DNA from 4 places in the Streptomyces sp. NPDC021093 genome. Region 3 is predicted to be linked to each of the others. Evidence: riboswitches for the same ligand, from Rfam matches in the RefSeq annotation. Region 3 holds a riboswitch; each other region holds the start of a gene.

Region 1 (5,344 bases), on a different contig from region 3:
TGTTGTAGACGACCAGGATCGCCTCGCGGTCGGCCTGGGCGGCGGCCTCGGTGAAGCCCTTGGCCTGCTCCTTGGCGTTCTCCGGGATCAGCCACTCGCCGGCCGGCTGCTGGGCGATCTTCTTGATCAGCTCCTGCTTGCCCGAGTCGCCCTCGTCGGCGAGCGCCTTGGCCGCCTTGGCGTCCGGGTTGACCCAGTACGGGTCGTCGCCCTTGGGCAGCTGGGACACCGGCGGTTTCTTCCCCGCGGTCCCGCCGTCGCCCCCTTCGCCCGAAGTGCAGCCCGTCAGGAGCAGCGCGGCGCCCACCGCGACCGCTCCCACCGCTCGCACACGTCCGCTGTAACTGCCGTACATCGACTCCCCCTTGGGCGCCTTGGCGAAAACCGACCTTCTCGAAGCCTCTCGAAGGTGACCGTCTCGAAGATGAAAGAAGTTCCGAGGCAACCCCCCTGGCGCCCCTGCCCGGACAGATCCGGTCGAATCCAATCCTGACACACCGGCGCCCTGCCCCACGAGGCGTGCCCTGCTTCGTGGAGAACCTGTTGCACCGCGTTCGGCCAGCCTGTTCCTGGGCAGCCGGATACGATGAGGCGCTCCGGCGGTCACACTTCGGACGTCTTTGCGGCACACTTCCATCACACTCTGCAGTACCCCGCTCAGCACACCTCGGGAGGAGGGCGTGGTCACCACCCGCATGACCGCCCTGCTCGACGAACTGGCGGTCCGCCGCACAGCCGGACTCGACGGGTCCTTCGCCCGCCACTGCGCCGAGGTTCTGGGCGTGGACGGGCTGGCCGTCACGCTCTCCGGCGGCGCCTCCGCGCTGCAGCACAGCGGCGGTGAACCCGTGTGGTTCTCCGGTCCTGCGGACGTCGCGCTGGAGGATCTCCAGTTCACGCTCGGCGAGGGTCCCGGTACGGATGCGCTGCGCACCGGCCGGCTCGTCCTGGAGGGCGATCTGGACCTGGTTTCCCGGGAGCGCTGGCCCGGCTTCCTGCCCGGCGCGGAGAAGCTCGGGGTGCGGGCGGTGTTCTCCGTACCGCTGCAGATCGGCGCGATCCTGGTGGGGGTGCTCACCTGCAGGCGGGCCGGGCCAGGACCGCTGGACCAGCGGTCGATCGCCGACCTGCTGGTGTTCTCCGACGCGCTGACCCTGACCCTGCTGGGCAGTACGGAGCCCGAGGATCCCGGTGCCGGCAACTGGCTGGCGATCGACGCGTCGCTGTACCGGGCGGAGGTGCACCAGGCCACCGGAATGATCTCGGTACGGCTGGGAGTGCCCCCGGCGGCGGCCCTGGTACGGCTGCGGGCATATGCGTACGCCGCCGATGAGCCCATCCTGGAAGTAGCCAGGGACGTCGTGGCACGGCGACTGCGTTTCACCCCGGACGGAGCACTGCGCGACGGCGACGGATCGGAAACGGCACGATGACTCTTGGGAAGCGCTCCGGGCGCCCCACTCGGCAGCACGACAGATGTAGGTGACAGGCATGGACAGCACCGTGCGCGAACAGAAGATCGCGACGGCCTTCGTCGAGCTCGCCGACACCCTGGTCGACGACTTCGACGTGATCGAATTCCTCCAGCGGCTGGCCGCCCGCTGCGTGGAGCTGCTCGACGTGTCGGCCGCCGGGCTGATGCTGGTCAACCAGCACGGCCAGCTGCAGACCGCCGCGTCGTCCGACGAACGCGCCTGGCTGCTGGACCTGTTGGAGATCCAGCATCAGGAGGGCCCCTGCCTGGACTGCTTCCGCGGCCGTACGGCCGTCCTGCCGGTCGCCCTGGACACCCCGGAGACCCTGGAGCGCTGGCCGGTGTTCGCGCCGCGCGCCCGGGAGTACGGCTTCCACACCACGTACGCGATCCCGCTGCGGCTGCGCGACACGGTGATCGGCGCCCTGAACCTGTTCGCCACCACGCCCCACCTGAAGCTGGGCCCCGGCGACGTCGAACTGGCACAGGCCCTCGCGGACGCCGCGACCATCGGCATCCTCCAGCAGCGCACCATCCGGCAGAACGAACTGCTCGCCGGGCAGCTCCAGACGGCGCTGACCAACCGGGTGCGCCTGGAGCAGGCCAAGGGGATGCTGGCCGAGCGGTGGGCGATCTCGGTGGACGAGGCGTTCACCGAGCTGCGGTCGTATGCCCGACGGAGTCAGCTGGCGCTGTCGGAGGTGGCGCTGGAGCTCGTCCTGGGGACGCTGGACTCGGCGGAGATCCGTAGGAAACCCCCTGCGGAGTCCCGTACGAAATCCCGCGGGGGGTCCCCCGCGAAGCGCCTCAGCAAGGACAAGAGCGAAGAAAAGGGTTCCCGCTGACGCTGCGGTGACCACAAGAGTGACACCCGCAGCTACTTTGCCGTGACATTGCGTCAATTGCGCTATGGAGAACGGCGCTTGACCGCTCTAGAGTGGTGATGCGGCCCCAGCCCCCGGCCCGTATTCCGAGTTGGTTTTCCCAGAACCTCCCGCGACGGCGCCGGGCTTCTCCCGCAGTTCGTGCGCGCGCGGTCGAGGACCAGCCCGGCCGACGGCTCCGGGGGGAGCGAGCAGTCGGCCGGGCCAGGTACCTTCGCGCGCCCCTGGGTCATCTCGCACGCCCCCCTGGGGCATATTGACAGTGCACAGCCAGGCTGGGACTCTCCGGAGGACAACTCCACACTTCGAGGCGACGGTGGACAGGAACTCCGGTGCGATTCCGGGGCGGTCCCGCCACTGTGACCACAGCTGCCGCATGCGGCCGTGGGAGTCAGGAACTGACCCGTCGTCCTCCTGCTTTGGGGCGTGGAAACCCCAGAAGGAGGCTCACCCGACATGTCCGCGTCTGCCCAGCAGTCCGTACAGACCACCGACCTGGCGTCCGCGACGACCCGCACCCGGGATCTGCTGATCCTGGCCGCCGCCGTGATCGTCGCACTGATCGCGCTGTACGCCGTGTTCATGGACAACGGCCACATCATCTCCGCGACCGGCAGCTACCTGCACGAGTTCTCGCACGACGGCCGGCACCTCTTCGGTGCCCCTTGCCACTGATCGGGGCCGTACGCACATGAGCAACCCCACTCTCACCCTGCTCGGCCGCGGTCTCGCGGCGGGCGGGGTCGCAGGCCTGGTCACGGGCCTCTTCTCACTCCTCCTCGCCGAGCCGGTGATGGACCGGGCGATCGTCCTCGAAGAGGCGCGCTCGGCCAAGGCGGAGGCGGCCGAGCACGCCCACGCGGCGGCGGGCGCCGTAGCCGAGCACCACGAGGAACTCTTCTCCCGCTCCCAGCAGCACTTCGGCCTGGTCGTCACGGCCGTGATCGCGGGCCTGGCCATGGGCGCGCTGTTCGCGGTCGCCTACGCGCTGGTGCACCGTCGGACCGGTTTCCTGGTACGGGCCTGGCCGCGTGCCCTCGCGTTCTGTGCCGCGGCGTTCGTCGCGGTCGCGCTGCTGCCGGGGCTGCGTTACCCGGCCGCGCCGCCCGGCGTCGGCGACGCCAACACCGTCGGCGAACGCCAGACGCTGTGGCTGGCCGCCGTGGTCATCTCGATCCTGGGCATGCTGCTGGCCTGGCAGCTCTACGTGCGCCTGGCGGGCAAGGCGGAGCCGGTGCGGCACGGCGCGGTGTTCCTGACCGGGGCGGCCACTCTCGCCGTCCTGTTCCTGCTGCCCGGCAATCCGGATGAAGTCCCCGTACCGGCAACGCTGTTGTGGGACTTCCGGGTGCTGTCGCTCGGGTCGCAGCTGCTGCTGTGGGCCGTGTTCGCCGCGGTCTTCGGCGGACTGGGGCTGCGTGCCGCGAAGCGGGCCGGTTCACCCGCCCCCGCTCAGGCCGCACCCGCTCAGGACGTGGCGGCCGCCGGGGCCTGAGTGACGCCCGTCAGATAGGCGGAGACGACCACATTGGCCGTGTAGGAGCGGGCGTTGTGGTCGTACGTACCGCCGCAGGTGATCAGCCGCAGTTCGGCGCGGCCGTCCTCGCGCGGTCCGTACACCTTCTTCGCGTCGAACTTGTCCCGGCTGAAGACCTGGACGTCCTCGACGGTGAACTCGGTGACCGTTCCGTCCGCCCCGGTGATCTTGACCTGTTCGCCGGGACGGGCGGAGCTGAGGCCGTAGAACACGGCCGGCTTGCTCCTGGTGTCGACGTGCCCCACGAGCAGTGCGACTCCGCTCGCTCCGGGACGGGTGCCGTCGCGGTACCAGCCGACCTCGCGCGGCTGCTCGTACGGCGGCGGGTCGACCGCGCCCCCTGCGTCGAGCCCGCGCGCGCTGACCGGCGCCCTGATGCCGAGCGAGGGGACGTCGAGACGGCCGGGGCGGACGCCCGCGAACGGTTCGTGCGCGTCGGGCAGTTCGACCTGCAGCAGTGGGCGTCCCACCGCGGCCACGTCACCGGTGGTCGGGGCGGAGTTGCCGCCCGCGCCGTCGGTGAGGTCGCGGCCCCACAGCCACAGTCCGAGGAGCAGCACCGCCCAGGCGATGCCGGTGAGCATCCGGCCTTTGCCGGAAGCGGGGTGGTCGGTGCCCATGGTGGTGTGCTCCCTTCGTTCTTCGCGCGGGTCCGTTGTGGCTGGTCGCGCAGTTCCCCGCGCCCCTACAGGGCGCCCTCTAGTGCGAGGTGTTGCGGCGGCGGCGCACCGAGCGGCCGGCGATGGCGACGGCTGCCGCACCCGCGAGGCCGAGGCCGATCAGGGTGTGCGAGGTGCCGGGGCCGTCGGACTCGGCGGCCAGGGCGGTGCCGCCGCCGCCCGCGCGGACGGGAGCGGTCGGTTCGGTCCTGTGGTGGACGACGGTGACGTTGCCGCTGGCGTTGCCCGCGCCGTCCTCGCACTTGACGGTGATGCCGTAGTCGCGGCCCTGGGCGTCGGAGCGGATGCGCGCCTCGGCGAACAGGCCGCCGTCGGCGGCGGGGTTGAAGTACGCGGGCGAGGAGAACGCCTCCGACGTGCCGACGGCCTTCTTGCCGCCGCACACGCTGACCCGCAGATCCACCTCCCCGCCGGCCGCGATGGTGGACGGGGTGACGGTGACGCTGCCGTGGGACTCTTCGTTCTCGGCCACGGCGGCCGGCACGGGGAAGGCCGGTGGGACGGCCGGTACTGCGGCAAGGGCGGCGGGCGCGGGGACGAGTACCGCCGCGAGTACCGCACCCGCACACAGAGTGAGCTGCGATGAGCGCATGGTGAACCTCCTGGTACTCCGAAGATTCACCCGGACGTGAGGTTCCGCATCCGCAGGGGCCCGTCACTGCGCCGTACGGGCCCCTGCGGTCCCCCTGCGCGCTGTCAGATGCGCTCGACCAGGTCCGCGATCGAGTCGACGACGGTGGACGGCCGGAACGGGTACGTGTCGATGTCG
Region 2 (5,344 bases), on a different contig from region 3:
GGTGACCTCGACCAGAGCGGCCGGTGCCCAGTGCGGGCGGCGGTCCTTGTCGACGACCTGGGCACGGATGCCCTCGGTCAGGTCGTGAGAGGCGAGCGCGGCGCAGGAGATCCGGTACTCCTGCTCCAGGACGCGTTCCAGCGGGCCGAGCCCGCGGGCCCGGCGCAGTGCGGCGAGCGTGACCTTCAGGGCGGTGGGCGACTTGGTGGCCAGGGTGTCGGCCGCCTCGGCCGCGGCACGCGCCCCGTGCGCGCGCAGCCGGGCGAGGATCTCCTCGACGGTGTCCGCGCGGTAGCAGGCGTCGATCCACGGGCGGTGCCCGGCCAGTTCACCGGGCGGGGCCTCGCGCACGTACGGCACGAGAGCCTCGTGGACCGGCCGCACGGCGAGGTCCGCCAGCAGCCGGGGCAGGTTCTCGTACGGTACGAAGTGGTCGGCGAGTCCGCACAGCAGGGCGTCGGCAGCGCCCACCGCCGCGCCGGTCAGCGCGAGGTGGGTGCCGAGTTCGCCGGGGGCGAGTGCGAGGAGGTAGGTGCCGCCGACGTCGGGGACGAAGCCGATGCCGGTCTCGGGCATGGCGATGCGGGAGCGTTCGGTGACGATGCGGACGCTGCCGTGGGCGCTGACTCCGACGCCGCCGCCCATCACGATGCCGTCCATCACGGCGACGTACGGCTTGGGGAAGCGGGCGATGCGCGCGTTGAGCCGGTACTCGTCCCGCCAGAAGGCGGCGGATGCGCTGCCCCCGGTGCGGGCGTCCTCGTGGATGGAGCGGATGTCGCCGCCCGCGCACAGGCCACGCTCGCCGGCCCCCGTGAGGATCACCGTCTTGACGGCCGGGTCACGCTCCCACTCCGTCAGCGCCTCGTCGATGCTCCGCACCATGGCGTGGTTCAGGGCATTGAGGGCACGGGGGCGGTTCAGCCGGAGCGAGGCCGCCCGTCCGGTCCTCCCGCGCAGGACGAGGTCCGCTTCCGCGCTCACCGGAACGCCTCCGTCAGTCCGCGGGCCACGATGACGCGCATGATCTCGTTGGTTCCTTCCAGGATCTGGTGGACCCGCAGGTCGCGGACGATCTTCTCGATGCCGTACTCGGTCAAGTAGCCGTATCCGCCGTGGAGTTGGAGGGCCCGGTCGGCGACGGAGTAGCCGGTGTCGGTGGCGAAGCGCTTGGCCATCGCGCACAGCTGCGGGGCGGCCGGGTCGCGGCGATCCAGGGCCTGGGCTGCCTGGTGGAGCAGGGCGCGGGCGGCGGTGAGTTCGGTCGCCATGTCGGCGAGGCGGAACTGCAGGGCCGCCGAGTCGAGCAGCCGCGCCCCGAACGCCTCGCGGTCGGCGAGGTGGGCCAGGCTCTGGTTGAGGGCGGTGCGGGCGCCGCCGAGCGAGCAGGCGGCGATGCCGAGGCGGCCGCCGTTCAGGCCGCTCATGGCGATCCGGAAGCCGTCGCCCTCGTGGCCGAGGAGTCGGTCGGCGGGGATCCGGACGCCGTCGAGGATCACCTGGCGGGTGGGCTGGGCGTTCCAGCCCATCTTCTTCTCGTTCGCCCCGAAGGAGAGACCGGGGTCGTCCCGGTCGACGAGGAAGGCGGAGATCCCGTCGGTTCCGTCCCCGCCGGTGCGTGCCATGACGACGTACACCTGGGCGGCGCCCGCACCGGAGACGAACTGCTTGACGCCGGTGAGGACGTAGTCGTCGCCGTCCCGGACCGCGCGGGTGCTCAGTGCCCCGGCGTCGGATCCGGCGCCCGGTTCGGTGAGGCAGTAGCTGCCGAGGTCGTCCATGGTGCACAGCCGGGGCAGCAGACGGGTGCGCTGCTCCTCGGTTCCGTACGAATCGACCATCCAGGCGACCATGTTGTGGATGGAGAGGTAGCCGGCGACGGACGGGCAGCCGGAGGCGAGGGCTTCGAAGACCAGGACTCCGTCGGCGCGGCTGAGTCCGCTGCCGCCCGCGTCCTCCCGTACGTACACACCGCCGAGTCCGAGCCCGGCGGCCTTGCGCAGCACGTCGACGGGGAAGTGCTTCTCCTGGTCCCAGCGGACGGCGTGCGGGGCGAGGTGGTCCTGTGCGAAGTCGAGGGTGGTCTCGACGAGGGCCTGCTGGTCCTCGGTGAGCGAAGTGGGCGCGGTGCTGGACATGGTGGTGGGCACGGCGCTCATCCCATCGTCGGGATCGTGAAGCTCGCGCCTTCCCTGGCGCCCGACGGCCAGCGCGAGGTGACGGTCTTCGTGCGGGTGTAGAAGCGGATGGCGTCCGGGCCGTGCTGGTTCAGGTCGCCGAAGCCGGACCGCTTCCAGCCGCCGAAGGTGTGGTAGGCGACGGGGACCGGGATGGGGACGTTGACGCCGACCATGCCGGTGTTGACCCGGCGGGTGAAGTCGCGGGCGGTGTCGCCGTCCCGGGTGAAGATCGCGACGCCGTTTCCGTACGGGTGCTCGCTGGGCAGGCGCAGTGCCTCCTCGTAGTCGGCGGCGCGTACGACGCACAGGACGGGGCCGAAGATCTCCTCGCGGTAGATCCGCATCTGCGGGGAGACCCGGTCGAAGAGGGAGGCTCCGGCGAAGAACCCGTTCTCGTGGCCCGGGAGGGTGAAGTCCCGCCCGTCGACGACGAGTTCGGCTCCTTCGACGACGCCGATGCCCACATAGCGCTGGACCCGGTCGAGTGCGTCCCTGCTGACCAGGGGGCCGAAGTCGGCGTCCGGGTCGTCGGAGCGACCGATGCGCAGCGCCGCGATGCGCTCCTTGAGTGCGGCGACGAGCCGGTCCGCGGTCTCCTCGCCGACGGGCACGGCCACCGAGATCGCCATGCAGCGCTCCCCCGCCGACCCGTATCCGGCACCGATCAGGGCGTCCACCGCCTGGTCGAGGTCGGCGTCCGGCATCACGATCATGTGGTTCTTGGCGCCGCCGAAGCACTGGGCGCGCTTGCCGTGCGCGGCGGCCGTGGCGTAGATGTGCGCGGCGATCGGGGTGGAGCCGACGAAGCCGAGCGCTTCGACGCGGGGGTCCTCCAGGAGGGTGTCGACGGCTTCCTTGCCGCCGTTGACGACGTTGAGCACGCCGGGCGGCAGGCCGGCCTCCAGGAAGAGTTCGGCGAGCCGCAGCGGTACGGACGGGTCGCGCTCGGACGGCTTGAGGATGAATGCGTTTCCGCAGGCGAGAGCGGGTGCGGCCTTCCACAGGGGGATCATCGCGGGGAAGTTGAACGGGGTGATCCCGGCGACGACGCCGATCGGGGAGCGCAGCGAGTGCACATCGATGCCGGTGCCCGCGTTGTCGGTGAACTCGCCCTTGAGGAGGTGCGGGATCCCGGCGGCGAACTCCACCACTTCCAGGCCGCGTTGGAGGTCTCCGTGCGCGTCGGCGACCGTCTTGCCGTGCTCGGCGGACAACATCCGGGCCAGCGGGTCGCGCTCCTCCTCGACGAGCTGGAGGAAGCGAAGCAGGACGCGGGCGCGCCGCTGCGGGTTCCAATCTGCCCATTCCTGCTGGGCGTTGGCAGCGTCGGCAATGGCCGCCTCGGTGTCGGCGCGGCTCGCGAGGGGGACGCGGGCCTGGACGGTGCCGGTGTTGGGGTCGTACACGTCGCCGAAGAGGCCGGAGGTGCCGACGGTGTGCTTGCCGCCGATGAAGTGGCTGAGTTCACGGACCATGGTGTGCCTGCTCTCGTCAGGTGAGATCCGGGGACGGCACGGCGGGCCCCCGGCGGGTGCGCACGGGTGGGTGCGCCGCCGGGTGCGGGCCGTGGGACAGCGGGCCGCGAGACGGTGAAGGGGAGTCTCGAAGTCCTATGAGCGCGGGGTGAGTTGACCGCGCTCCGCCGGATCACCAGGGTCGTGTGTAGAGACCGGTGCCATGCGTGTCTGCTCCATCCTCGTGGAAAACACGGAACGTTCCGCGGCCGGTATCCTGACTCCCGGATCTTCGCGTGCCGCCCGCCTTCCCGGCAGACTTCGCCAGTGGCGTGGGGACGACGGCACACTCCCCGGTCACAGTGGCGGGACCGTGCCGGATTCACACCGGCTTCCCTGCACCGCGGACCTTGTGTCACGAACATATAGTTGGACGTCCTAGTAAGTCCACCCCCTCTCTTGCGCCCGGCCGCTACGGCACTGCTGGCTTTGCCTGCTCAGTCGGCTCCGTCGGCTCAGTCGGCGATGCCGCCGAAGGCCACCACCCGGTCGACCCTGGCGCGCACCAGGTACTCGCCGGGGACGGAGTTCCGCTCCCCGTAGGCGGCCCCGTTCTCCGGGCCCATGTACCGGCTGCCGATGCGGGTGGCCCAGGTGCGGAGTTCGACCGGATCCTCGGTGAACTCCGCCGTGCATTCCAGCATCACGTAGCTGAAGGGCGGTGTCTGGTCGTCGACGCACAGAGAGAAGCGCGGCTCGCGGAGCAGCGACTTGCACTTCAGCGACTCGTGCCAGGTGGTGAAGACGATGCGGGGTGCGTCAGCACGGCCCTCGGCTCCCCCGGCCTCGCAGCCGTCGCCGTCTTCACCGCCCTCGTCGATCAGGAACCACACCGGGGTGACGTGCGGGCGGCCGTCCTTGCGATTGGTCGCCAGCTTGCCCGTGCGGGTGCCGGTGAGGACGAAGGCACGCCACTCTTCCTCGGTCATGGTGTGCATCAGGCGCTCCGATCAGTGGTGGGTACATCGACTCCTTCGAGAGTACGGGTACTGATCAACTGCCGAAGCGCAGCGCGACGGTGTCCCCCACGTGGATCACCGTGTTGCGGGCAGCGCCCGCGAAGGCCGCGCCGTCCAGGCTGACCTTCCAGGTGGCGGCGCCGGAATTGGCTGTTCCGTTGAGGGCGGTGATCGCTCCGGTGCCGGATGCGGGCGTCACCCCGGTGACACAGCCCGCCGGGGTCGCCGCACTCGCCGCGGCGTTCAGGACGTCGCCCAGTGTGGCGGTCGTACCGGTCGGCGTGAGGGCGACCGAGCAGGCCTGGAGGGTGCCGGTCCCGTTGTCGACGGTCAGTGCCAGCTTGGCCGGGGTGCCGGGGGTGAAGGCGGACTCGGCCACCCACTGGGGAGCTCCGGCCGTCACCGGGGTCGGCGGCGCGGTGGTGAAGCCGCCGCCCGAGACCGCGCGCAGCCCGTCGATGGAGGCGTACGGCTGCGGGGAGGTGTCGCCCGGCTGGTACCTGAAGCCGCCGCCCGGGTTGAACTGCTGGGAGATCAGGAAGTCGACCGGGGTCTTGCCGAGGGAGGTGCGGAAGTCACCGGTCTGGGCGTCGATGCCGCAGGCGTTCAGGCCGGAGACCGCCCAGCCGTTGGAGTCGGTGTTGACGCCGAACATGGCGTTGAACGCACCGCTGCTGAGCACCAGCTTGCC
Region 3 (5,344 bases):
TCGGCGCGCCCGTCGGCGCACCCTGTCCCTGTCGGCCGCGGCCGGCCTCACCGCCACGCTGACCCTGGGGACCACGGTCCTGCTGGGCGGCCCGACCGCGGAGGCGGCCGCCAAGCCGCGCGGGCACGACGTCTCCGGCCACCAGAAGAACGTGGACTGGCGGAAGGCGAAGAAGAAGGGCGCGACGTTCGTCTACGTCAAGGCCACCGAGTCCCACACCTACCGCAATCCCTACTTCGCCCAGCAGTACAACGGTTCGCGGCAGGTGGGCATCAAGCGCGGCGCCTATCACTTCGCGCTGCCGCACCAGTCGTCAGGCAGGACCCAGGCCGCCTACTTCGTACGCAACGGAGGGGGCTGGCGGGCCGACGGCCGGACCCTGCCGCCCGCCGTCGACCTGGAGAACAACCCGTACAAGAAGACCAACAAGAGGAACAAGTGCTACGGGCTGAAGCCTGGCCAGATGGTGTCGTGGATCAGGTCCTTCAGCGACGAGGTGCGGCGCAGGACCGGCCGCCGTCCGGTCATCTACACGACCACGCTCTGGTGGAACCAGTGCACCGGGAAGAGCCGGGCCTTCGGCGGGAACCACGCGCTGTGGCTGGCGCGCTACAACTCCTCGCCCGGCGCGCTGCCGGCCGGCTGGTCGTACTGGACCTTCTGGCAGTTCAACAACGGCCGGGGCGCACTTCCGGGTGACCAGAATCTCTTCAACGGCTCACACGGCCGATTGAGTGCCTTCACGCGTCGTTGACGCCCTTGCGAGGGCCCGCCCGCGCCGCCGTTCCGGTGAAAGCGGAACGGCGGCGCGGTGTTTCGGGTCACCGGTACGCCCTCCCCAGTTCACCTTCCGTTCACTCGGGTTACCTACGTTCCAACAGCCACTGACCTCAAACGATTGCCTGGGTAAATGGAACACATCACGCTCCTCCTCGGAATCGTGATCGTCACCGCTCTCGTGTTCGACTTCACGAACGGTTTCCACGACACAGCCAACGCGATGGCCACCACCATCTCGACCGGCGCACTCAAGCCCAAGACGGCGGTGGCCATGTCCGCCGTGCTCAACCTCGTTGGTGCTTTCCTCTCCGTCGAGGTCGCGAAGACGATCTCCGGCGGGCTCATCAACGAGAGCGGCATCACCACAGAAGTGATCTTCGCGGCGCTCGTCGGCGCGATCCTCTGGAACCTGTTGACCTGGCTGATCGGCCTGCCGTCCAGTTCCTCCCACGCACTCTTCGGCGGCCTCATCGGCGCCACACTGATGTCGGTCGGCACCTCGGGCGTCAACGGCAGCGTCGTCATCACCAAGGTGCTGCTGCCCGCGATCGCCGCGCCGATCGTGGCCGGCATCGCCGCCTACCTCGCCACGAAGCTCACCTTCAAGCTGGCGTCCAAGACCGACGAGAAGTCCACCGCCAAGGGCTACCGGGCGGGCCAGATCGCCTCCGCCGGTCTCGTCTCGCTCGCGCACGGCACCAACGACGCGCAGAAGACCATGGGCGTCATCACCCTGGCCCTGGTCACCGGCAACGTGCTGGCCCCCGGCGCGAACCCGCCCCTGTGGGTCATCGTCTCGGCCGGTGTCGCCATCGCCGCCGGTACCTACCTCGGCGGCTGGCGCATCATCCGCACCATGGGCAAGGGCCTCACCGACCTCCGTCCGCCGCAGGGCTTCGCCGCCCAGACCGGCGCCGCGACGGTCATCCTGGCCTCCTCGCACCTCGGCTTCTCCCTCTCCACCACCCAGGTCTGCTCCGGCTCCGTGATGGGCGCCGGACTCGGCCGCAAGGGCGGCGTCGTCCGCTGGTCGACCGCGACCCGGATGTTCGTCGCCTGGGGTCTGACGCTGCCGGCGGCCGGCCTGGTCGCCGCCGCCGCGGAGTACCTGACGGGTCAGGGCGCCTGGGGCGTCACCGTCGTGGCGGTCCTGCTGGTCGCGGGCTCCGGCGTGATCTGGGCCCTGTCGCGCCGCAAGCCGGTCGACCACACCAACGTCACCGCCGACGACCTGGACGCGCCGGCCCCGGCCGAGCCCGCGGGCGTCGTCACGACCGCCATGGCGGCGGTCACCCCGCCCCCGGCCGGTGTGTTCCCGCACGAGGCCACGCACACCACGACGGGCGACCTCAAGGCCACCCTCCACTCCCCCGCCGGAACCCCCACCGAGGCGGCCCGCCCGGCCGCATCGGTCTAAGGACGCACACGACATGAACATCGACTGGGCAGCTCTCGGCACCGTCTTCGGCGTCAGCCTCGTGGCCACCGTGGGTCTGGTGGGCCTGTTCACCCTCGGCATCGTGGGCCTCTCCAAGCAGGAGAGCGCCGCCGCTTCGGGCGGTTCCGCAACCATGGCGCGCACCGGCGCGTACGCCTGCTTCGCGCTGTGCGCGGCGGCCGTGGCGTACGGAATCTTCCTGATCGTCGTCTGAACCCGCACTTCGCCCCACCCCGCCGCCCCGCGCCCCGTGCGCGGGGCGGTTCTGCGTACGCCCCTCGGGCCCGGGGAGCACCGCAGGTCAAGCCCAGGTTGACGGGTGTTCTCGGGGCGTGGTGGACTGCCGGAGCCAATACGGCGGCATGGAGAGGAAGCCGGTGCGAATCCGGCGCGGTCCCGCCACTGTCACGTACCGACCCACCCGGTCGTACGGAAGCCAGGAACTCCCAGCCGCTCGTCACGTCGAACCAGGGCGCGGACCCTGAGTTAAGGACACATCGCCATGCCCGGCTGCGGAACCCGCAGTTCAGCCGCCCCCTGTCCGAGTTCCGCCCGCGTCTTCGCCTACGGCGCCGCCGCCGGACTGCTCGGCGACCTCCTGCTCGGCGATCCCCGGCGGGGCCACCCCGTCGCCGCCTTCGGACGTGCCGCCGGCGCGGTGGAGCGGACGCTGTGGCGCGACCACCGCGGCTGGGGCGCACTGCACACCCTGGTCTGTGTCGGCGGAGCCGCCGGAGCGGCGGCCGTCGCCGCGCGCGCCGTACGCCGCTCCCCCGTCGCTTCCGTCGTCCTGACCGCCGCCGCCACCTGGTCCGTTGTCGGCGGTACGTCGCTGGGGCGCGAGGCCCGTGCCGTCGGCGGGGCGCTCGCCGCCGGTGACCTCGACGTCGCCCGCGAGCGGCTGCCGCACCTGTGCGGGCGGGACCCGCAGGCCCTGGACGGGCAGCAGATGGCGCGCGCGGTCGTGGAGTCGGTCGCCGAGAACACCTCGGACGCGGTCGTGGGCGCGCTGGTCTGGGGCGCGGTCGGCGGCGTGCCGGGGCTGGTGGCCTTCCGCGCGGTGAACACCCTGGACGCGATGGTCGGCCACAAGTCGGCGCGCTACCGGCGCTACGGGTGGGCGTCGGCCCGCCTCGACGACGTCGCGGGCTGGCCGGGTGCCCGGCTGACGGCCGCACTGGCGGTGCTGGCCGGGGACGACTCGCGGGGTGCTCTCGCGGCCTGGCGGACGGATGCGTCGAAGCACCCGAGCCCCAACGCGGGCCCGGTGGAGTCCTCGTTCGCGGGCGCCCTGGGCGTCACGCTCGGCGGGACGCTGTCGTACGCGGGGCGGGTGGAGCACCGGGCGGTGCTCAACGGGGACACCGGGCGGCCCGTGGCCGTACCGGACATCGAGCGTGCGGTGCGGCTGTCGCGCCGGGTGAATGTGCTGGCGCTGGCCGTGTGTGCGGCGGGGCGGCTGGCGTTCTCGTACGCGAAGGGGCGTAACTCATGAGTGGCGGCGGGCTGTTGGTCGCGGGGACCACGTCGGACGCGGGCAAGAGCGTGGTCACGGCGGGGATCTGCCGGTGGCTGGTGCGGCAGGGGGTGAAGGTCGCCCCGTTCAAGGCGCAGAACATGTCGCTGAACTCGTTCGTGACGCGCGAGGGCGCGGAGATCGGGCGCGCCCAGGCGATGCAGGCGCAGGCGGCGCGGGTCGAGCCGACCGCGCTCATGAACCCGGTGCTGCTCAAGCCGGGCAGTGACAGGTCCAGCCAGGTGGTGCTGCTCGGCAAGCCGGTGGGCGAGATGAGCGCGCGGGGCTTCTTCGGCACGGCGGGCGGCAAGGAGTACGGCAAGGGCGTACAGGGCGGCCACCGGGAGGCGCTGCTCGGGACGGTGACCGAGTGCCTGGCCCAGCTGCGCGGCCAGTACGACGCGGTGATCTGCGAGGGCGCGGGAAGCCCCGCGGAGATCAATCTGCGCCGTACGGACATCGTGAACATGGGGATCGCGCGGGCCGCCGACTTCCCGGTGGTGGTGGTCGGGGACATCGACCGCGGTGGTGTCTTCGCGTCGTTCTTCGGTACGACGGCGCTGCTCGCGCGGGAGGACCAGCGGCTGGTCGCGGGGTACTTGGTGAACAAGTTCCGGGGCGATGTGTCGCTGCTTGAGCCGGGTCTCGACATGCTGGAGGACCTGACCGGGCGCAAGACGTACGGCGTGCTGCCGTTCGCGCACGGGCTCGGCATCGACGAGGAGGACGGCCTGCGGGTGTCGATGCGCGGTGCGGTGCGCGAGTCCGTGGTGGCGCCGCCGGTCGGCGAGGACGTGCTGCGGGTCGCGGTGTGCGCGGTGCCGCTGATGTCGAACTTCACGGACGTGGACGCGCTGGCCGCCGAACCGGGAGTGGTCGTGCGTTTCGTGGACCGCGCCGAGGAGCTGGCCGACGCGGACCTGGTGGTCGTGCCGGGAACCCGGGGCACGGTCCGGGCGTTGGAATGGCTGAGGGAGCGGGGGCTCGCGGAGGCCCTGGTGCGGCGGGCGGCCGAGGGTCTGCCGGTGCTGGGGATCTGCGGCGGGTACCAGATGCTGGGGACGCGCATCGAGGACGAGGTCGAGTCGCGGGCCGGACTGGTCGACGGGCTGGGGCTGCTGCCGGTGCGGGTGCGGTTCGCGCGGGAGAAGACCTTGGCGCGGCCGGTGGGCGAGGCGCTCGGCGAGTCCGTCGCGGGTTACGAGATCCACCACGGGGTGGCCGAAGTCCTGGGCGGGGAAGGGTTCATCTCTGATGACGATGGACATGGCTTGGACGGGTGCCGGGTGGGTTCCGTCTGGGGCACCCACTGGCACGGGTCGCTGGAGAGCGACGCCTTCCGGCGCGCCTTCCTGCGGGAGGTCGCGGCGGCGGCCGGGCGGCGTTTCGTGCCGGCGCCGGACACGAGCTTCGAGGCGTTGCGGGAGGAACAGCTCGACAAGCTCGGGGACTTGATCGAGGAGCACGCGGACACGGACGGGTTGTGGCGGCTCATCGAGTCGGGTGCGCCGGTGGGCCTGCCGTTCGTGCCTCCAGGGGCCCCGTAGGGGCGCGGGGAACTGCGCGACCAGCCACGAAGGACCCGCGCGGAACCGTTCAAGCGAATTGGT
Region 4 (5,344 bases), on a different contig from region 3:
CAGCTGCTCGCCGCCGTCGCACTCGCCGTCTGCACCACCCTGCTGATCAAGTCCGGCCGCCTCAAGTGGGCCTGGGTGACGGCCGTTCCGCTGCTCTGGGACGTGGCGGTGACGCTCACCGCGAGCTGGCAGAAGATCTTCTCCGCCGACCCGAAGGTGGGCTTCTTCGCCCAGCGCGACGTCTACCAGAGCGCACTCGACAAGGGCCTCGACAAGGTCGGACTCGCCAAGAACCGCGACCAGATGGAGACCATCGTCACCAACTCCACGGTCGACGGGGTCCTTTCGATCCTCTTCGCCGTGCTGATCGTCGTGGTCCTCTTCGAGGCCTGCCGCGCCTGCCTGAAGGCGATCCGCCACCCGGCCGCGGTCACGCTCAGCGAAACCCCCTACGTCGAGTCGAAGATCGTCGCCCCCGCCTCGCTCTTCGCCACCAAGGAGGAGAAGGCGGAGCTGGTCGCGGCGGGCGTCGGCCCGGAGGGCGGCCCGCGCGGAAGCGAGGAGGAGAAGGTGTGAACACCACCGCCCGGACCGCCGACGCCCGGACCGCCGACGCCCGGACCGCCAGTACCCGGGCCGCCGGTGCACGGACCACCGGCGCCCGGAGCGTCACCGCCCGGACCGTCGCCGCGGTGCGCCACCGGCTGGGCCGACTGCGTTGGTACGTACGGGAAGTGACCGGAGAGGCGACGTACGACCGGTATGTCGCACACGCCCGGTCGCACGACCCGGGCGCCCGGGTGATGACCCGCCGCGCCTTCGAGCGCAGCCGCACGGACGCCCGCGAGGGCGACCCCAGGTCGGGCTTCCGCTGCTGCTGAGCACCTCGCCCGCACCTCGCCGAGGACCTGCCAGGACCTCGTCAGGATCCGTCAGGACCTCGCTGAGGACCCGCTGAGCCCTCTCGTACGGCCTGGTGTCCCGCCCCTCGAAACGGGGTGGGCCGCCGGGCCGTACGCGTTGCACACTGCCCTCCATGGACATCACGATCAGGCTCGCCGAGCCCCACGAATACACCGAGGTCGGCGAGATCACCGCCCGCGTCTCCCTCGACGACGGCTTCCTCGACGACGGCGCGGAGGATCCGTATCTGCTCGTGCTGCGCGACGCCGCCTCCCGTGCCGCCCGGGCCGACCTGCTGGTCGCCGCCGATGCCGACGGCACGCTCCTCGGCACCGTCACCTACGCCCCGCAGGGCACCGAGCTGCAGGACATCGCCGTCCCCGGCGAGGCCGAGTTCCGCATGCTCGCGGTCGCGCACCGGGCCAGGGGGCGCGGGGCGGGCGAGAGCCTCGTACGCGCCTGCATAGCCCGTGCGAAGGCCGAGGAGGGCGTCGTACGGCTGGTGATGTCGACCCAGCCGACCATGCTCGGGGCACACCGGATCTACGAGCGGCTGGGCTTCGTACGGACGCCGGAACGGGACTGGGAACCGGTGCCTGGACTGTCCCTGTTGACGTACAAACTGGAGCTCTAGGACCCATCTGGCCCGCTTCCACTTGTGAAGCCTCGCGACGCGCGACACAAGATGTGGTGGGTTCTCCAACGAGGACCCACCACATGTATGCTCGTGCTCGCTGTCGTCGCAGGGGAATCCGGTGAGAATCCGGAACTGTCCCGCAACGGTGTGTCATGTGCGCTTTTGCGTACCGCCAAGTCCGAGGACCTGCCGACAGCGCATCCGGCTCGACCGAACCGGATACCGATACGTCCGGGCCTCGTGGTTGGGCCGGTGGACGCCAGGCGACGTGCGCCCCTTTCCGGGGTGCCGTGTGCCCGCGCGCCCCCTCCGCCGCAGGCCCCGCGCCGAGCGAGGGAGAGCCCCCACGTGACCATCGCGCCAGTCGATCCGGCCACCGCACAACAGTCTCAGGACAGCCAGGACGCGCCCGGGACCGCGCTCCTGCGCACCCTGACCGACCTCACCGCCGACCTGCCCGACACCGACCCCGGCCGGGTCGCAGCCGCCGCCCTGCGTGGGCGCAACGCACGCTCGGACGCCGCCGAGCTGCGAGAGCTCGCCACCGAGTCCGCCGCAGGACTCATCTCCGAGGACCCGGCGTACTCGCGCCTCGCGGCCCGCCTGCTCGCCCGTACGATCCGGGACGAAGCAGCCACCCAGGGCGTGAACTGCTTCTCCGAGTCCGTCTCCGTCGGCCACCGCGAAGGGCTCATCGCGGACCGTACGGCCGACTTCGTCGCCAAGCACGCGGCGGCTCTGGACGAGCTGGTCGACCTGGACGGCGACGACCGCTTCGAGTACTTCGGCCTGCGCACGGTCTACAGCCGCTACCTGCTGCGCCACCCGATCACCCGCCAGGTCATCGAGACCCCGCAGCACTTCATGCTGCGCGTGGCCTCCGGTCTGGCCGAGGACGACAGCGAGCGGGCTCTCGCCGAGGTCGCCTCGCTGTACCGCCTGATGAGCCGCCTGGACTACCTCCCGTCCTCGCCGACGCTCTTCAACTCCGGCACCCGCCACCCCCAGATGTCGTCCTGCTACCTCCTCGACTCCCCGATGGACGAGCTGGACTCGATCTACGACCGCTACCACCAGGTCGCGCGCCTCTCCAAGCACGCCGGCGGCATCGGTCTCTCGTACTCCCGCATCCGCGCCCGCGGCTCCCTGATCCGCGGCACCAACGGTCACTCGAACGGCATCGTGCCGTTCCTGAAGACCCTGGACGCCTCGGTCGCGGCCGTGAACCAGGGCGGCCGGCGCAAGGGCGCCGCCGCCGTCTACCTGGAGACCTGGCACGCGGACATCGAGGAGTTCCTGGAGCTCCGCGACAACACCGGCGAGGACGCCCGCCGTACGCACAACCTGAACCTGGCGCACTGGATCCCGGACGAGTTCATGCGCCGCGTGGACCAGGACGGCCAGTGGTCGCTCTTCTCCCCCGCCGACGTCCCCGAGCTGGTGGACCTGTGGGGCGAGGAGTTCGACGCCGCCTACCGCAAGGCGGAGGCCGCCGGTCTCGCCAAGAAGTCGATGTCGGCGCGCGAGCTGTACGGCCGCATGATGCGCACCCTCGCGCAGACCGGCAACGGCTGGATGACGTTCAAGGACGCCTCCAACCGCACCGCCAACCAGACGGCGGAGCCGGGCCACACGGTCCACTCCTCCAACCTCTGCACCGAGATCCTTGAGGTCACGAACGACGGCGAGACCGCCGTCTGCAACCTCGGCTCGGTCAACATGGGCGCCTTCGTCGACACCGCCACCCGCGACATCGACTGGGACCGCCTGGACGAGACGGTCCGCACGGCCGTCACCTTCCTCGACCGCGTCGTGGACATCAACTTCTACCCGACCGAGCAGGCCGGGAACTCCAACTCGAAGTGGCGTCCGGTGGGCCTCGGCGCCATGGGTCTCCAGGACGTCTTCTTCAAGCTGAAGCTGCCGTTCGACTCCGCGGAGGCCGCCGCGCTCTCCACGAAGATCGCCGAGCGGATCATGCTCGCGGCGTACGAGGCGTCCTGCGACCTCGCCGAGCGCTCGGGCCCCCTCCCCGCCTGGGAGAAGACCCGCACCGCGCGCGGCGTGCTGCACCCCGACCACTACGGCGTCCAGGTCTCCTGGCCGGAGCGCTGGGACGCGCTGCGCGCCCGCATCGCCAGGACCGGCATGCGCAACTCGCTGCTGCTGGCCATCGCGCCCACCGCCACCATCGCGTCCATCGCCGGTGTGTACGAGTGCATCGAGCCGCAGGTCTCCAACCTCTTCAAGCGCGAGACGCTCTCCGGCGAGTTCCTCCAGGTCAACTCCTACCTGGTGCGTGACCTCAAGGAGCTGGGCGTCTGGGACGCGCAGACCCGCGAGGCGCTGCGCGACGCGTCCGGCTCGGTCCAGGGCTTCAGCTGGATCCCGGCCGAGGTCCGCGACCTGTACCGCACCGCGTGGGAGATCCCGCAGCGCGGCCTGATCGACATGGCCGCCGCCCGTACCCCGTACCTCGACCAGTCGCAGTCCCTGAACCTCTTCCTGGAAACGCCCACCATCGGCAAGCTCAGCTCGATGTACGCGTACGCCTGGAAGAAGGGCCTGAAGACGACGTACTACCTGCGCTCGCGCCCCGCCACGCGGATCGCGCGCGCCGCCGGCTCCCAGGCGTCCGCCGAGGCCCCGGCCCCCTCCGCCAACATCCCCGTGCAGCAGGTGACGGACGCCGAAGCGCTCGCCTGCTCCCTGGAAAACCCCGAGTCCTGCGAGGCCTGCCAGTAATGAGCACCAACTCCGAAAAGAACCTGCTCGACCCCGGCTTCGAGCTGACTCTCCGCCCGATGCGCTACCCGGACTTCTACGAGCGCTACCGGGACGCGATCAAGAACACCTGGACCGTCGAGGAGGTCGACCTCCACTCGGACGTCGCCGACCTTGCGAAGCTGACCCCGGGCGAGCAGCACATGATCGGCCGTCTGGTCGCGTTCTTCGCGACCGGCGACTCGATCGTCTCGAACAACCTGGTGCTCACGCTCTACAAGCACATCAACTCCCCCGAGGCGCGGCTGTACCTGTCCCGCCAGCTCTTCGAGGAGGCCGTGCACGTCCAGTTCTACTTGACGCTGCTCGACACCTACCTGCCCGACCCGGAGGACCGCGCGGCGGCCTTCGACGCGGTCGAGGAGATCCCCTCGATCCGCGAGAAGGCGCAGTTCTGCTTCAAGTGGATCAACGAGGTCGAGAAGCTCGAACGGCTGGAGACGAAGGCCGACCGCCGCCGCTTCCTGCTGAACCTGATCTGCTTCGCGGCGTGCATCGAGGGTCTCTTCTTCTACGGTGCGTTCGCCTACGTCTACTGGTTCCGCTCGCGCGGTCTGCTGCACGGCCTCGCCACGGGCACCAACTGGGTGTTCCGCGACGAGACCATGCACATGAACTTCGCGTTCGAGGTCGTGGACACCGTCCGCAAGGAAGAGCCCGACCTCTTCGACGACGAGCTCCAGCAGCAGGTCACCGACATGCTGAAGGAGGCGGTCGCCGCCGAGCTCCAGTTCGGCCGTGACCTGTGCGGCGAGGGCCTGCCGGGCATGAACACCGAGTCCATGCGCGAGTACCTGGAGTGCGTCGCCGACCAGCGCCTGGAGCGCCTCGGCTTCCCGAAGATCTACGGGTCGTCCAACCCGTTCTCCTTCATGGAGCTCCAGGGCGTCCAGGAGCTGACGAACTTCTTCGAGCGCCGCCCGTCGGCGTACCAGGTGGCCGTGGAAGGCACCGTCGGCTTCGACGACGACTTCTAGGCCTTACGCGTACGGCAGTGGGGCCCCGGACTCGGAAGTCCGGGGCCCCACTCGTCGTCCGTACCGGCTAGCGCTGTACGCCACGCCCCGAAAGCGCGCCCGT

The links. A riboswitch is a leader RNA that binds a small molecule or an ion and turns the genes downstream of it on or off. The one in region 3 is predicted to bind cobalamin.
Region 1: linked by a shared signal. The riboswitch ahead of ACH4SP_RS21740 (CbtB-domain containing protein) and the one ahead of ACH4SP_RS18705 (cobalamin biosynthesis protein) in region 3 are both predicted to bind cobalamin.
Region 2: linked by a shared signal. The riboswitch ahead of ACH4SP_RS26820 (CoA-acylating methylmalonate-semialdehyde dehydrogenase) and the one ahead of ACH4SP_RS18705 (cobalamin biosynthesis protein) in region 3 are both predicted to bind cobalamin.
Region 4: linked by a shared signal. The riboswitch ahead of ACH4SP_RS38685 (ribonucleoside-diphosphate reductase subunit alpha) and the one ahead of ACH4SP_RS18705 (cobalamin biosynthesis protein) in region 3 are both predicted to bind cobalamin.

The regions. Positions count from the first base shown of each region.
Region 1 is NZ_JBIRQJ010000006.1:632,296-637,639, forward strand. Features, by position in the region: gene ACH4SP_RS21725 (glycoside hydrolase family 6 protein) at 1-355, opposite strand, end outside; gene ACH4SP_RS21730 (GAF and ANTAR domain-containing protein) at 681-1,433, shown strand; gene ACH4SP_RS21735 (GAF and ANTAR domain-containing protein) at 1,492-2,319, shown strand; cobalamin riboswitch at 2,618-2,780, shown strand; gene ACH4SP_RS21740 (CbtB-domain containing protein) at 2,815-3,033, shown strand; gene ACH4SP_RS21745 (CbtA family protein) at 3,050-3,853, shown strand; gene ACH4SP_RS21750 (class F sortase) at 3,826-4,515, opposite strand; gene ACH4SP_RS21755 (hypothetical protein) at 4,595-5,167, opposite strand; gene ACH4SP_RS21760 (HAD-IIA family hydrolase) at 5,272-5,344, opposite strand, start outside.
Region 2 is NZ_JBIRQJ010000008.1:428,408-433,751, reverse strand. Features, by position in the region: gene ACH4SP_RS26830 (enoyl-CoA hydratase/isomerase family protein) at 1-984, opposite strand, end outside; gene ACH4SP_RS26825 (acyl-CoA dehydrogenase family protein) at 981-2,159, opposite strand; gene ACH4SP_RS26820 (CoA-acylating methylmalonate-semialdehyde dehydrogenase) at 2,156-3,655, opposite strand; cobalamin riboswitch at 3,884-4,062, opposite strand; gene ACH4SP_RS26815 (PPOX class F420-dependent oxidoreductase) at 4,150-4,623, opposite strand; gene ACH4SP_RS26810 (hypothetical protein) at 4,688-5,344, opposite strand, start outside.
Region 3 is NZ_JBIRQJ010000005.1:617,808-623,151, reverse strand. Features, by position in the region: gene ACH4SP_RS18720 (lysozyme) at 1-754, shown strand, start outside; gene ACH4SP_RS18715 (anion permease) at 911-2,197, shown strand; gene ACH4SP_RS18710 (hypothetical protein) at 2,211-2,432, shown strand; cobalamin riboswitch at 2,546-2,684, shown strand; gene ACH4SP_RS18705 (cobalamin biosynthesis protein) at 2,721-3,713, shown strand; gene ACH4SP_RS18700 (cobyric acid synthase) at 3,710-5,281, shown strand.
Region 4 is NZ_JBIRQJ010000017.1:20,620-25,963, forward strand. Features, by position in the region: gene ACH4SP_RS38670 (carbon starvation CstA family protein) at 1-516, shown strand, start outside; gene ACH4SP_RS38675 (CstA-like transporter-associated (seleno)protein) at 633-821, shown strand; gene ACH4SP_RS38680 (GNAT family N-acetyltransferase) at 977-1,477, shown strand; cobalamin riboswitch at 1,548-1,689, shown strand; gene ACH4SP_RS38685 (ribonucleoside-diphosphate reductase subunit alpha) at 1,829-4,225, shown strand; gene ACH4SP_RS38690 (ribonucleotide-diphosphate reductase subunit beta) at 4,225-5,241, shown strand; gene ACH4SP_RS38695 (CynX/NimT family MFS transporter) at 5,309-5,344, opposite strand, start outside.